DNA from 2 places in the Metabacillus dongyingensis genome. Region 2 is predicted to be linked to the other one. Evidence: riboswitches for the same ligand, from Rfam matches in the RefSeq annotation. Region 2 holds a riboswitch; the other holds the start of a gene.

Region 1 (7,527 bases), 210 kb from region 2:
AGCATGGCAGGGATTCTGTAGGGGTTTATTTAGGCAACCCCAGTGTCCACAACCTATCAGGTCCCTTGTATACACCAATATTTCTGAGGTCGCTGGGAAGTAAAAATATTTTTTCAGCAAGCACTCTAGATCAGATTCCAAAACAGCTTTCGTCTGAAATCATGTTTGGAAATGAAGCAAATCTGCCGATTCCTGATATTGATCATACAGATTATCTGCTCATGATCGGTGCAAATCCGCTTGCTTCGAATGGCAGCTTAATGACAGCTCCAAATATGAGAGGAAGATTGAAGGCACTTCAAAAGCGCGGCGGAAAGCTGATTGTCATCGATCCGGTTCGTACAATAACAGCAAAACAAGCTGATGAACATCATTTTATTCGTCCTGGCACAGATGCTTTGTTTCTATTTGGGATGATTTTTACATTATTTGATGAGGATTTGGTCAACACTGGAAAACTGACAGACCTTATTAATGGAGCTGATGACCTGAAAATGGCTTCACAAGATTTTACTCCTGAAGCTGTATCTTCTTTTTGCGGAATTCCATCAGAAACCATACGTCAGCTTGCCCGTGATTTAGCCGCATCTTCAAAAGCGATTGTTTATGGAAGAATGGGAACCTGTACACAGGCATTCGGTACAATGAACAGCTGGCTTATTGATGCAATAAATGTGCTGACTGGCAATTTGGACAGGGAGGGAGGTGTGATGTTCCCGAAACCTGCAACAAGACGAGCGCTGTCTGGAAAAGCCAGGAAAATTCGCTATGACCGCTATAAAAGCAGAATTAGGAATTTACCAGAGGTATTAAATGAACTGCCAGCCTCATGCCTTGCAGAAGAACTGGAAACACCCGGATCCGGACAAATTAAAGCTTTCATTTCCATCGCAGGAAATCCTGCATTATCTGCACCAAACAGCAGCCGTATTCAGCATGCGCTGGAAAAAACAGAATTCATGGTCAGTATCGATTGCTATTTAAATGAAACAACTCGTCATGCACATGTGCTCCTCCCCATTCCGACACCCTTAGAACGATCACACTATGATCTCATCTTCTCAGGTTTTGCTATAAGAAATATCGCTCATTTTTCAAGTAAGGTTTTTGATTTGCCTGCAGAGAAAAAAGATGAATGGGAGATTCTTCTGCACTTAGCGGCTGCTGTAAGTGAACAAACGATAGACGGAGATCCTGTTAAAGCTCTTGATGATATGTCCCTGCAGCAGCTGATTAAACATGAAATAAGGAATCCAAACTCTCCAATTTTTGAGGAGGGCTGCAGCAAAATCATGGGGATGCTAATAGATAGAAGGGGCCCTGAACGATTACTGGATTTTTATCTGCGTGTAGGCCCTTATGGAGAACATTTCGGAAAAAATCCCGATGGGTTAAGCTTATCCAAGCTTCAGGCTCATCCCCACGGCATCGATTTAGGTGCACTGCAGCCGAGGATTCAAGAAATCCTTCAAACTCTTTCAGGAAAAATCGAATTGGCTGCACCTTTATTAATAGAGGATGTAAAGCGACTGCGTAAAATGATGAAAGAGTCAAAACCTGATACATTGCTATTAGTAGGGAGAAGAGATTTGCGCAGCAATAATTCTTGGATGCATAATCTTCCTGTACTCGTAAAAGGAGAAAACCGCTGCACGCTTTGGGTTCATTCTGTAGATGCGGGACAATTGAAGCTGCTAAAAGGGGATAAAGCTATAGTGAAATCCCGTACAGGAAAAGTAGAAGTGATCGTACACGTTACTGAAGACATTATGCCTGGAACGGTGAGCCTGCCTCATGGATGGGGCCATAGCCTAACTGGAACTCGTCTGCAGACAGCAAGCAAACATGCTGGTGTAAATGTTAATCTTTTAACGGATGAACAAGTAATAGATAAGCTTTCCGGAAACGCTGTCCTTAATGGGGTACCTGTAATGATTGAAAAAAAAGACTAAAGGTATGTCAAATATGACTTACCTTTTTTTGCTTTGTGTGTGAATCTAACTAATTTTAAAAAGGATTACTTTTCCTCATTAAAGAACTCGTTATTAAAAAGATCATAAGCTTCATCTTCCGTTTTATCCTTTTCATGCAGGGAGGAACCCGAGCAGCTGTTTTTTCTTCTGCGATTTAAGTCTTTAAATTCTGCTTCAAGAAATTCTGCCTGATGGTGTGAGAGCTTAATCGTTACTTCATTGTTATTTTCATCTGCAGCTTTCAAAAGAACATAGCTATCTACAGAATCACGTAATGTGACATTGCTGAGTGTCAAATTCATATTGTTCAGTTCATATCTTGCTTTCATAGCTGAAAGGAACCTCCAGTGGTCATTTAGATTATATATACTATTTTATAGGTATGGAAAGAAAAGCACAACGAAGCTGATGAATTAATGAAAGAGAACAAGCGAAAGACTCTGCTGGACAAAATGTAACATTTCATCATTATTCTTTTTACATAACGAAACATGTAATAAGAGGATTTTTCCTATACTATTAATACAGAATATTCTACTAATTATTAAGGAGGAATATTTTTGGCTGATAAAACTCTGACAATAAACAAAGCACGGCTTGAAGAAAGAATAAATGCCCTTGCACAGATAGGAAAAATCAGTGAGACCGGAGTTTGCAGGCTTGCCCTGTCTCCAGAAGACAAAGAAGCAGTCGAAACAGTAAAAGGCTGGATGGAAGAAGCAGGATTAACAGCAAGAATTGATCACTTTGGAAATTTAATCGGACGGCTTGAAGGAAGGAATCCTGAAGCTCCCGTATTAATGATTGGTTCACATATTGATTCACAGCCGTATGCAGGCAGATTTGACGGTGTAATCGGTGTTTTAGGTGCACTGGAGGCCGCTCAAACATTGAAAGAGCTGAATATTACTCCCAATATGCCAATTGAAATCGTCGCATTTTGTGATGAAGAGGGCTGCCGTTTTAATAAAGGGTTGTTTGGAGTAAGGGGTATCCTCGGCAAACTGGAAGAAGGGGAGTTAGACCGGACAGATAAAAGTGGAATCACTCGAAAAGAGGCATTGATTGAATTTGGATGTGATCCCGAAAAATTTAAGGACTCAGAATATCCTTCTGGAGGCATTTCCGCATTTATAGAGCTCCACATTGAACAAGGGCCGATTCTTGAAGCAAAAGATACACCTGTTGGAATCGTTACAGGAATATCAGGACCATTATGGCTGACGGTAGAACTTGAGGGCTTTGCAGGACACGCAGGATCTGTTCCCATGCATATGAGGCAGGATGCGCTTGTAGGAGCTGCAAAAATTGTTGTTGCCCTTAATGAATTAACAAGCGAGGATGTCACTGCGCCTACAGTCGGTACAGTCGGAAGCATGAAAATCTTCCCAGACTCGCGAAATATCATTCCGGAAAAAGTCAGCTTTACAATTGATTTAAGAGATATTGAGATTGAAAGACGCGATTTTATTGAAAATCTGCTGAGAAAAAAAATCCACACAATTTCTGAACTGCATGGATTAACTTATACCATTTCAGAAGATACAAATAGTGAACCGCGGTATTGCTCTGAAAGAATCATGAAGATAATGAAAAATGAGAGTTCACATATCGGACTGAATCCGATTGAATTGATGAGCGGACCTTTTCATGATTCATTAGCGATGTCGTACGAATGTGAGTATGGGATGATCTTTGTCCGCTGTAAAGACGGTATCAGCCATAATCCTAAAGAGTATTCAACGATGGAGGATATCTCAATTGGAACGGAGCTATTATACAGAACGGCTATGAAAATGGCTTTAGATTAAATAATGAAAATAGTAATGGTAAAGCTATATAAAGAGCGCCAAAGTGGATAATTATTCATTTTGGTGTTTTTTGATAGAAAAATACCGGCCTTTAGAAGCAACTTGATGTATTTTAATACATCCATGTCAAATAAGGCAGCAATTTCTTTTGACTTAAGATTCCTTATGAATCATAATCAAAATGGAAAAAGTCAGACAAAGAATACATAAAAAAGATTGAAAGCGGTGTATCGAAATGAAGAAAAAAATTGCTCTATCATGGAGCGGCGGCAAAGATGGCTGTATGGCACTGCATATGCTCATTGGCCAAGGTCATGAAATTGCATGTCTTATAACCACTGTACCTATTGAGCTAGAGAGAACGTTCGGACATGGCGAGAAAATGGAAGCAATACTAAAACAAAGCGAAGCCTTAGGTATTCCTGTGCATTTTATTAGATGCACATTTAAGGGATATACTCAAAGTTTTATAGACTCACTTAAAGATTTGAAGAATAAATATCAACTTACTAGCGCAGCTTTCGGAGATTTATATCTTGATGAACACCGCAGCTGGGGAGAAAATACGGCAGACTCAGCTGGCTTAGAAGCACTGTATCCGTTATGGATGAAGAAGGATGAAGCTGCGCAAGCCCTTCAAGATTTTGCAGATAGCGGATACAAAGCAGTCATCATCAGAACTCAGGATAATGTGCTTGATGACACATGGCTCGGCCAGGAAATTGATCAGCAGCTAATAGAAAGAATGAAGTCCACACCGATATGTCCAATGGGTGAGGCAGGAGAGTATCATACCTTTGTGTATGATGGGCCGCTATTTAAAAGACTGATCAAACTGCAATTTGGCGAGAGAATTCAAATGGAAACAACAACTCGCCTGGAGCTGGAGGATTTAAGCCTAATCGAGAAATAGCCTGACTTAATGAGTTCATTTTCAGCTACAAAAAAGAAGTTGATGACATTTCCAGATTTATAGATTACAATGAACAAAAAATATGATTTCTTTAAAAGTGCCTGATGAGATCAGGATAATAGGGAAACCGGTCAGAATCCGGTGCAGCCCCCGCTACTGTAAGCGCAGATTCAGTTGAAACGCCACTGACTTTTCAAGTTGGGAAGGTTCAATAGAAAATGAAGCGCAAAGCCAGGAGACCTGCTTTTAATGATTGATTGCTTGTTTTTCGGTGGGAAGAATAAGTCAGGTACCCTTAGTGTGTATGACTTTGCTTATTAAAGGCCTTGACTGACTTCCATTCAGTTCAAGGTCTTTTTTATGTTTATAGACGAAAAGAGGAGATGAGTGAATGACAGGGAAAGATCAAAAAGGAAGATTGCTTGTTTATACGGGTAATGGCAAAGGAAAAACAACAGCATCCATCGGTCTTGCTGTCCGTGCGATTGGAAGAGGTATGAAAGTATCCATCCTGCAGTTTATAAAATCACCTGAGAGAACCTACGGTGAAAAAAACGTGCTTGAAAAACTCAACGGTGCTGAAATCCATCAGCTTGGAGCAGGATTCACTTGGACTAAAACACCAGATGTGCACCGGAAAGCTTTAAAATCAGCCTGGCAAATCGCCAAGGAAAAGATTTTGAGCGGAGAGTATGATGTCGTCATTCTTGATGAAATCAATAATGCGCTTGCTATTCATACGTTTCCGATCGATGACGTGCTGCCTATTGAGGATGTCATACATACGATTCAAAACCGCCCAAATCATGTTCATATTGTTTTGACAGGAAGAGATGCAAAGGATGAAATAAAGGAAATCGCTGACCTTGTGTCTGTTATCAATGTGGAAAAGCATTACTACGAAGAAGGTGTAGATGCCATCTATGGAATTGAATACTAATGAGCCAAAATCATTAAAACTGATGATTCAGGGTACACACTCAGACGCTGGAAAAAGCATGTTCGTTACGGCACTATGCCGGATATTTCGAGAGGACGGCTATAGAACAGCGCCTTTTAAATCACAAAATATGGCTCTGAATTCTTACATTACCAGTGATGGCAAGGAAATAGGCAGAGCTCAGGGAATTCAGGCCGAAGCTGCCGGAATTGAAGCCACAACTGATATGAATCCGATCCTAATTAAACCTTCAAAAGATATGGAGTCTCAGGTCGTTTTTCACGGGAAGCCCTATGCAAATATGAAGGCATCCGAGTACAGAGAGGACTTTTTCCAATTAGGTCTTGAGGCGATTAGAGAATCGCTGATGAAACTGTCGGACAAATACGAGGTCATTGTGATAGAAGGAGCAGGTTCTCCTGCAGAGGTTAATTTAAATGACCGAGAGCTTGTCAATATGAGAGTAGCAGCAATTGCAGAAGCTCCAGTGATTTTAATCGGAGATATTGACAAAGGAGGCGTTTTCGCCAGTCTGGTCGGGACCCTTCAGCTCATTAGCGAGTGTGACCGGAAGCGGATTATAGGTGTCATCATCAATAAATTCAGAGGGGACCTTTCACTGCTTCAGCCGGGATTGGACTGGTTTGAAGAATATACGGGGCTGCCGGTACTTGGAGTTGTTCCATTTTTGCCTGACCTTGAAATAGATGGGGAAGATTCCCTTGTTTTAAGCCAGTATTCAAATGGTACCAATCACGATGCAGAACTTGACGTAGCTGTTCTTTCATATCCGAGATTATCCAACTTTACAGATATCGATCCGTTAAGACTGGAGCCTGATGTGAATATCCGTTTTGTTAAAAAAGCTGTGCATTTTGGAAATCCTGATCTCATTATTTTGCCTGGAACCAAAAACACAGCTGAAGACCTGCTGTTTCTTAAGCAAACAGGACTCTTTGACAAAATAAGATCTGCTTATGAAAAAGGAACTCAACTAGCAGGCATTTGCGGAGGCTATCAAATGCTCGGCGAAAAGCTGATGGATCCAAACGGCGTTGAATCAGATCATCAGGAACTTGGTGGACTTGGTATTTTCCCTGTAAATACAACCATCTTATCCGAAAAGAAAACCATCCGCTCTGAGGGCTATTGCTCACTAAAAGATTTTGGCAGAATTTCTTTATCAGGGTATGAGATCCATATGGGACAAACAGCATCAACAAGGAAAGCAGAACCTTTTTCAGTCCTCTCCGGAACAGAGGAAGGCTGTACCGCTCGAGATGGCCAGGTGTTCGGCACGTACTTGCATGATGTTTTTCATAACGATGAATTCAGATGGCTTTATTTGAATAAGCTCCGTCAGAAAAAAGGCCTGAAGCCGATTGAGCGCTCGCTCCGCTTTCGTGCTTTTAAAGAAAGCGAATACGACAGACTTGCTGCCCACGTTAAAGGCTCTATTCAAATGAAAAAGATATATTCAGCAATGAAAACGTTTTTTTATAAGGAGGTGAAATAGAAATGATTGATATTTATCAGCAGATAGATGCGATAGAGCCTGTCAGTAAACAAAAAGGGATTGAAGCATTAGCCTACATACATTCCTTAACAAAGCCAATGAACAGCCTTGGTGAAATAGAAAAAATTGCTGTGCAGCTTTCAGAAATCACAACTGATGTAAAACCTGAAGTATTTCCCCCGGGTGTAATCGTCTTTGCTGCAGACCACGGAGTAGCAGAGGAAGGGGTCTCTGCCTATCCTCAAGAGGTGACTGCTCAGATGGTAAACAATTTTCTGAGCGGAGGGGCAGCCATAAACGTTTTTACAAAACGGATAAATGGGTTACTGGAAATCGTAGATGCAGGAGTGAAAACAGATATTCCGGGAGTCCGT
Region 2 (7,527 bases):
TAATCGGCAAAAAAGCTGCCAGTCTGATCCGGGAAGGAGACAGAATCATTTTAGACGCCTCCACTACTGTTCAGGCTTGTGCAGAATTTATAGATGTTAAAAATGCAGCCATTATTACGAATTCCATTAATCAGGCCGATATTTTATCAACAAAGCCTGGCATTCATATTCATCTTCTTGGGGGAGAACTTCAAAAGGAGCATCGTTTTTTATATGGATCATCAGTGGTGGAAAAACTATCAAAATATCAGGTTGATAAAGTGTTTATTGGGGTTGTTGGCATTTCTGAGAGAGGGCTGTCCATCGCTCATGAAGAAGATGGAATGGTTAAGCGGAAAATGATCAGCCAGGCAAATCAAGTTATCGCACTTGCTGATCATTCAAAGCTCGGACTTACTGATTTTTTCCTTTATGCAGATCTTCACGAAATCGATTTGCTTATAACAGATAAAGAACCGGATAAAGCATTCAGAGACTTGCTTGATAAACATAATGTGGAATTGCTTGTGGCAGAGGAGGAAATGGAATGATCAAATTAATCGCAATAGATCTTGATGGAACGCTATTAAACAGTGCAAATAAAATCAGCGCAGAAAATTTGAAAGCAATTAAATCTGCTCAAAAAGAGGGCATAGAAGTGGTCGTTGCTACTGGCAGAGCACATTTTGATGTAGTAGAAATTTTTAAGGATACAGGTGTAAAAACATGGATTATAGCTGCAAATGGAGCTACGATTCATAATCCTGAGGGGGTATTATTTCATTCACAGCCAATGGAAAATGAAACAGCAGCTGCTGCGCTTCAATTTTTGGAACAGAATCATTACTACTATGAGGTGTTTGGCTGTGATGCCATCTATACTCCTCAAAGCGGAAGAGAGCTAATAAATATTGAGATTGACCGGGTCGAAAGTGCAAATCCGGATGCGGACCGCGCTCTGCTTCTGCAGGCTGCTGCAAAACAATACAGCCAGACAGGTTTTAAGTTCGTTGAATCGTATAAGGACATTCTAAATCAAACTTTGGATATCTATAATATTCTCGCTTTTTCTTTTCATCAGGAAAAGCTTGATGCAGGCTGGGAGAAATTTAAAGACATAGATAATATCACTTTGGTTACATCAGCTGCACACAACTTTGAAATTGAGCATAAGCTTGCATCTAAAGGGATTGCTCTTCAAAAACTGTCTGCCCATCTTGGCTTTGAACTGATTGACACTGCAGCCATCGGTGACAGCATGAATGACAAATCGATGCTTGAAATAGCAGGAAAAAGTATTGCAATGGGGAATGCCCGTCCGGAAATTAAAGCCATCTGCAAGGATATTACTCTTACAAATGATCAAGACGGGGTAGAGCTTGCGATTAAACGGATGATGGATGCGAAGCAGCAAGTGTGAAAGAAAAGGCCGGTCTCAACTTTGAGACCGGCCTTTTCTATGCCATGAAATGATCATTATTTATAAAATAAACAAGATGATCTGTCCATTCGTTATTTTCATAAAGAAACCCTTTGCGCAGGCACTCAAACTCCATCCCCACACTTTCGGCCAGCTTTACAGATGGGTGGTTATCAAGATTGATGTGCGCCTCAATACGGTGATAGTTCAATTGATCAAACGCAAGACCGATGGCCGCTTTAACAGCTTCTTTTCCGTAACCCATTCTCCAGAATTGATTATGAATGGTATAACCCATGCGGGCCCATTGAAAATCATCACGGAGCAATGTTGAGAAATCGACATATCCGACATGCATTCCATCTGCTAACCTGAATACACCGAAAACATATGCTTTGTCTTCATTGATGAGCTGTTGATGTTTGCCGGTGAACGCAGCAAACCACTCTTCCGTGCAAACACTCATATCAAGTCTGCCTTCGTCGTATTTGTGCTGTTTAGGCCACCTGTTTATATATGCTGAAAGCCATGTTCGATAATCAGATGCCTGATAAGGGCGGATGATCAGGCGGACTGATTTTGTATAATAGTTGGCCAACGAATATCCCTCTCTCTTTTTTATGACCTGAAAATTTGATTCAGCTGTATTATTTTTCTATCTTTAAATGATCAGGTTGTACTAATCGTCTTAGGAGAATGGTATGAAACGAGATAATGAGCTTTTAATCCGAATATGCAGAAAGAAACCGCAGCACTTACTCTAAAAAACTCATTCAACACATTCTCTGCAAAAATAGAATTGCTGCCGGCCGAATCAATAACTCTCAGCACCAGGAATTCAGATTTTCTGTACATTTTACCCCGGGCCTGTTTGCAGGGAGTCAGTACTGCTGGCTAACGCTCAGTTTCAAATAGATAGGCAGAAAAATTGTAAATGATGTACCGGCACCAGGCTGGCTTTTCACATAAATATGGCCGTTCATTGCTTTAATAATGCTGAAAGATACCATCATACCAAGGCCGGTTCCATTCGATTTAGTAGAGAAATAGGGTTCCCCAAGCCTCAGAACCTGATCATCCGTCATTCCTTTACCATAGTCAGATATCACGATTTTGATATGAGCGTCTTCCTTTATAGTTGAAATTTCTATTAAACCGCCAGCAGAATAAGATTCTATACCATTTTTAAGAATATTTATCAGTGATTGCTTAAGCTTTAAAGGATCTCCAAGAACTAAGATGTCATCAGAACTGAAGTTTTCATTAAACTGCACATTTTCCATTTGTGCAAGAGGTGACATGACGTTGATGCAGTTCCTAAGTTCAGTATGGATCTCAATTGGATGATTATTTTCAGCTTCAGGTCTTGCAAATGTCAGATAATCTTTGATAATGTTAGTCGCTCGATCCAACTCGTTTAACGAAATTTCTATGTATTCTTCCTTTTTTTCCTGGCTGATATCTTCTTCTCGAAGCAGCTGCAGAAAGCCTTTTGTCGTCGTCAGCGGATTGCGGACTTCATGTGATATGCTTGCCGCTAAGTGACTGACCACTTCAAGTTTTTCTGCTTTAATCACACGTTTCAGCAAATAAAAGTTTTGGACAATTGTTTCAAAAAGAATCGTTCCTATGACAGCTGCAAATATATGGAGGATAATAAGTTCAATATAAGATTCCAGTTGAAAAAAAGCTCCATAAATCATTTCAATGTGAAGGATTGAAAAAATCAAAGACGTCAGCACGATGGCTGCAACAAGAATTAATTTCTTTCTGAGTCTGCTTTTTAAATAATAGGATGAAAGCATTGGCACGAAAAGAACAAGAATGCCAGCCATCACAATAGTCGGATAGATGCCGTTTCCCCCAATAAGCAGCCGGGTCACAGCGGTAACGGCAAATAAAAAGAATCCGAGAGGATATCCTCCGTACAACAGTCCCATTACATAGGGTATTCGCCTGAAGTCAAAGAAAAAATCATCTTCAATCATAAACGGGTACAGCATGCTTAAAATAATCGCAAGTGCCGGCAAAATAGCAAAAAGCCACTTATTTCTTTTTTTATTCGTTTCTTTTCTCATATATAACAGCTGTATAATCAACAGCGGGGAAAAAACGAGTAAAAAATTCAGTAAAACATCCTTCATTCCCATGCAGTTCTCACCTTATCCGCAAAAGTATTAAAAAACTTCACTATTAAAATATATATCAAATTTACTAGTGAATGTTAGAATATTCTAAAAGACTTTAAATTTTTTTGTCAGGAGAAAAGTAATGAGCAAACAACAAATGCAAATTAAGTTAATGGTTAAAAAAGAATACGATCTGGCAGCAGAATTTTTGCGGACCGATTTGGAATTGAATGCCCTAATCATTGAGGACTTGACCGAAGAACATATGATGGTTTACGGAGGTTATCTTAATACGCATTTGAACGCCATTTTAATGATTTATCCTGAAAAAATTTATTACTACAGCCCCGATATTAATTTCCCATTAGGAGAATTTGCATTGATCATACGGGAAACCGGCATCAGGAAAATTGTCGGAAAAAAAGAATTGGTCGAAGAGTTTAAATGTCACTTTCAAATGGATCTCGAAAGTGATTCGTTTATGCTCAGATATGAAGGAAGCAAAGATTTTCAGGCAAGCAAGGGTGTTAAAATGATTACTAGTCTTGAAGAATGCCGAAAACTATACGATTTGTTCATGAATGTCGATGAGTATAAAATGATTGGACCAAATGAAGACTTTTTTGCAAATGATCACTTTCAAAACATAGAATCAGGAAAGCTGAATGTATTCTACAAGGCAGTAGAAGGAACAATGGTTTCAACCGCAGGAGTGTTTATTGAAAGCTCCCGCACTGCCATTATAGTTGGTGTAGCTACACCGCCGGTTCATCGTCGGAAAGGATATGCTTCTGAAGTGATTCGTGCCATATGCCAGAAGCTTGCAAATGAAGAAAAGGCCATTTATTTGTTTTATAATAATCCAGATGCAGGAAAGCTATATAAACAGCTTGGATTTTATGAGGCTGCAAAATGGAAAGTCCTTGGAATCTCAGCACACTCTTAATATTATGCTTGCATGAAAACGAAACTTCAGCTATGCTTAGAAACAATTGTTAATGAATTTTAAAAATTTAATATTTTTACAAGCGATAGGTGCTAATTACAAGAGTACATTTCTGTATTAGCTTAAAAGGGAAGCTCGGTGAAAATCCGACGCGGTCGCGCCACTGTAATGGGGAGAATTCTATAAAAGTCCACTGTTTTTCTACTGAAAAATGGGAAGGGAATAGAATACAATGAACCTGAGTCAGGAGACCTGCCTATCGTATGCACTTCATGCCTACGCGGAATAGGGAGGGTGATGCGATATGTTGAAACCGGTCTTGTGTCTCAACTCAAGTTAGCTTAGTCCATCAAACTCTCTTCTTTCAAGAGAGTTTTTTTCATGCACCGAAAGTTGAGAAACGATAAGAAACGGGGGAGAGGCAATGAGCATTAAGAATTCAAACTTAGGTTATCCGAGAATCGGAGAAAAAAGAGAGTGGAAAAAGACGTTAGAATCATTCTGGAAAGGCGATTTAACTGAACAGCAATTTGAACAGAAGATGAAAGAGATCAGGCTTTCACATTTGCAGAAGCAGTTGGACAAAGGTATTGATCTAATCCCGATTGGTGACTTCACCTATTATGATCATATACTGGATACAGCTATTATGTTTGGTCTTCTTCCGGAGAGGTTCCGGACTCAAGATGCAAATTCCCTCCAGACCTACTTTAATATTGCAAGAGGCAGCAGTGAGCAAGTGGCGGCTGAAATGACAAAATGGTTTAACACGAATTATCATTATATTGTACCGGAACTGGGTCAGGCAGAGCCAAGACTGACCGAAAACCGTCTTTTGCATCTTTATCTTGAAGCAAAAGAAGAGCTCGGCATAAACGGTAAGCCTGTTATTGTCGGTCCGCTTACCTTAGTTGCTTTATCAAAAGGCGAAAATAAAGACCAAGTAATTCAGAAATTAATTCCTTTATACGTTCAGGTGCTTCAGGAGCTTGCAGATGCCGGCGCTGAGTGGATACAGATTGATGAACCGGTGTTTGTGACATCGAATGCAAATGGTGCATTATTTTCAAAAGCTAAAGAAATTTACGGAACAATCAGAAGAGAGACGGAAAATACAAAGCTGCTGATTCAAACTTATTTTGAAAGTGTTGAGCAATACGAGGATCTGGTCAGCCTCCCCGTTGATGGCATTGGACTCGATTTTGTTCATGACAGCGGTGTATCGCTTAGAAAGTTGAAAACGGCAGGATTTCCAAAGGACAAAGTTCTGGCTGCAGGGGTCATTGATGGACGTAATGTGTGGAAGGCAAGTCTGCAAAAGACCGTGAAGCTTGTCCACACTATTTTGGAAGCTGTTGACCGGGACCGGCTGATTCTTCAGCCTTCATGCAGTCTAATTCATGTGCCGGTGACTGCAGAAAATGAACAGCAGTTAGATCCTCTTGTAAAAGATGCCTTATCTTTTGCGGATGAGAAGCTTTACGAACTGAGTGTATTAACGAATTTTATTAACTTTGAAACTGAAGCAGAGGTGCTTAAAGAATATGATTCAGCTACTGATCAGTTATCATCATCAAAGCTGAGAAACCAAAGTGCTGTTCAGGATGCGATGAATCAGCTGGATTCCTTTTCAACAGAGAGAGCGGAAGCTGGTCTGCGGAGAAAACAGCAAAACAAACGGTTCAGCCTTCCATTGCTGCCAACAACAACAATCGGCAGCTTTCCGCAAACAAAAGAGGTTCGGGCACAGCGCCTTAAATGGAAAAAAGGCGAACTGACTGAAGAGCAATACAGTATTTATATAGAAGAAGAAATAAGAAAATGGATTGAAATTCAGGAAAATCTTGAGCTGGACGTTCTGGTGCATGGAGAATTTGAAAGGACGGACATGGTGGAGTTCTTTGGAGAAAAATTATCAGGTATAGCAATTACGACTTTTGGCTGGGTGCAATCCTATGGCTCGCGCTGCGTCAGACCGCCAGTTATATATGGAGATGTTTTACTTGAAGAGCCAATGACAGTAAAAGAAACCGTTTTTGCTCAAAGTCTTTCTGAAAAACCTGTAAAAGGGATGCTGACAGGTCCTGTCACGATTTTAAACTGGTCATTTGTTCGAAATGATCTCCCGAAATCAAGTGTCCTTAATCAATTATCACTCTGCATCCGAAAAGAAGTTGAGGCACTTGAACAAGCTGGTATTGCGATGATACAAGTAGATGAGCCGGCACTCCGGGAAGGCCTGCCTCTTAAATCGGAGAAATGGGATAAGTATATAAAAGATACGGTGACGGCATTTAAGCGGTCTACAGCTTCCGTCCAGCCGGATACACAAATTCATACACATATGTGCTATTCGAATTTTGAAGATATTATCGAAGCGATTGATGCATTAGATGCAGATGTCATTTCAATTGAAACTTCAAGAAGTCATGGTGAACTCATCCATTCATTTGAGAAATATTCATATGAGAAAGGGATTGGATTAGGCGTATACGATATTCACAGCCCAAGGGTCCCTGCAGAAAAAGAGCTCGTTATGAATATTGAAAGAGCCCTGCAGGTTTTAGATCCGGAACTTTTTTGGGTCAATCCTGACTGCGGGCTGAAGACAAGAGGAGTCACGGAAACGATTGCAGCATTAAAAGTGATGGTGTCAGCCGCAAAAAGCTGCAGAGAAAAAGCAAGCGAGGCTGCGACTGTATAATTTTCACCAGTTTAATCAAAAAACAAGCCTGTTCCTAAATAGGGAACAGGCTTGTTCGTAATCTTAGCGGACACCTTTCATGTAGCTTTGAATTTTAGGAGAAAGAATTAGCATCAAAAATCCTAAAAGTACAGCTATACCGCCAATGATACCAAAATAGAGAATTTCAGTTTCGGGTTTATAGAATTTAACAATTTGAGCGTTAATAGCTTGAGCAGATGCACTTGTCAGGAACCAAAGACTCATTGTCTGTGCTGAGAATGCAGCCGGAGCAAGCTTTGTTGTTGTAGATAAACCAACAGGTGACAGGCAAAGCTCTCCGAGTACAACCAGGAAGAAGCTGAGTATT

Evidence for each region. A riboswitch is a leader RNA that binds a small molecule or an ion and turns the genes downstream of it on or off. The one in region 2 is predicted to bind cobalamin.
Region 1: it holds a riboswitch for cobalamin, as region 2 does, so the genes downstream of both, cobO (cob(I)yrinic acid a,c-diamide adenosyltransferase) here and metE (5-methyltetrahydropteroyltriglutamate--homocysteine S-methyltransferase) in region 2, are expected to answer to the same signal.

Annotation. Positions count from the first base shown of each region.
Region 1 is NZ_CP082944.1:2,514,164-2,521,690, reverse strand. Features, by position in the region: gene K8L98_RS12545 (molybdopterin-dependent oxidoreductase) at 1-1,952, shown strand, start outside; gene K8L98_RS12540 (hypothetical protein) at 2,018-2,302, opposite strand; gene K8L98_RS12535 (M20 family metallo-hydrolase) at 2,534-3,784, shown strand; gene K8L98_RS12530 (Dph6-related ATP pyrophosphatase) at 4,020-4,697, shown strand; cobalamin riboswitch at 4,776-4,959, shown strand; gene cobO (cob(I)yrinic acid a,c-diamide adenosyltransferase) at 5,089-5,637, shown strand; gene K8L98_RS12520 (cobyric acid synthase) at 5,621-7,153, shown strand; gene cobT (nicotinate-nucleotide--dimethylbenzimidazole phosphoribosyltransferase) at 7,156-7,527, shown strand, end outside.
Region 2 is NZ_CP082944.1:2,720,941-2,728,467, reverse strand. Features, by position in the region: gene K8L98_RS13530 (transcriptional regulator GlcR) at 1-530, shown strand, start outside; gene K8L98_RS13525 (Cof-type HAD-IIB family hydrolase) at 530-1,399, shown strand; gene K8L98_RS13520 (GNAT family N-acetyltransferase) at 1,437-1,997, opposite strand; gene K8L98_RS13515 (ATP-binding protein) at 2,281-3,549, opposite strand; gene K8L98_RS13510 (GNAT family N-acetyltransferase) at 3,671-4,474, shown strand; cobalamin riboswitch at 4,545-4,748, shown strand; gene metE (5-methyltetrahydropteroyltriglutamate--homocysteine S-methyltransferase) at 4,899-7,178, shown strand; gene K8L98_RS13500 (peptide MFS transporter) at 7,242-7,527, opposite strand, start outside.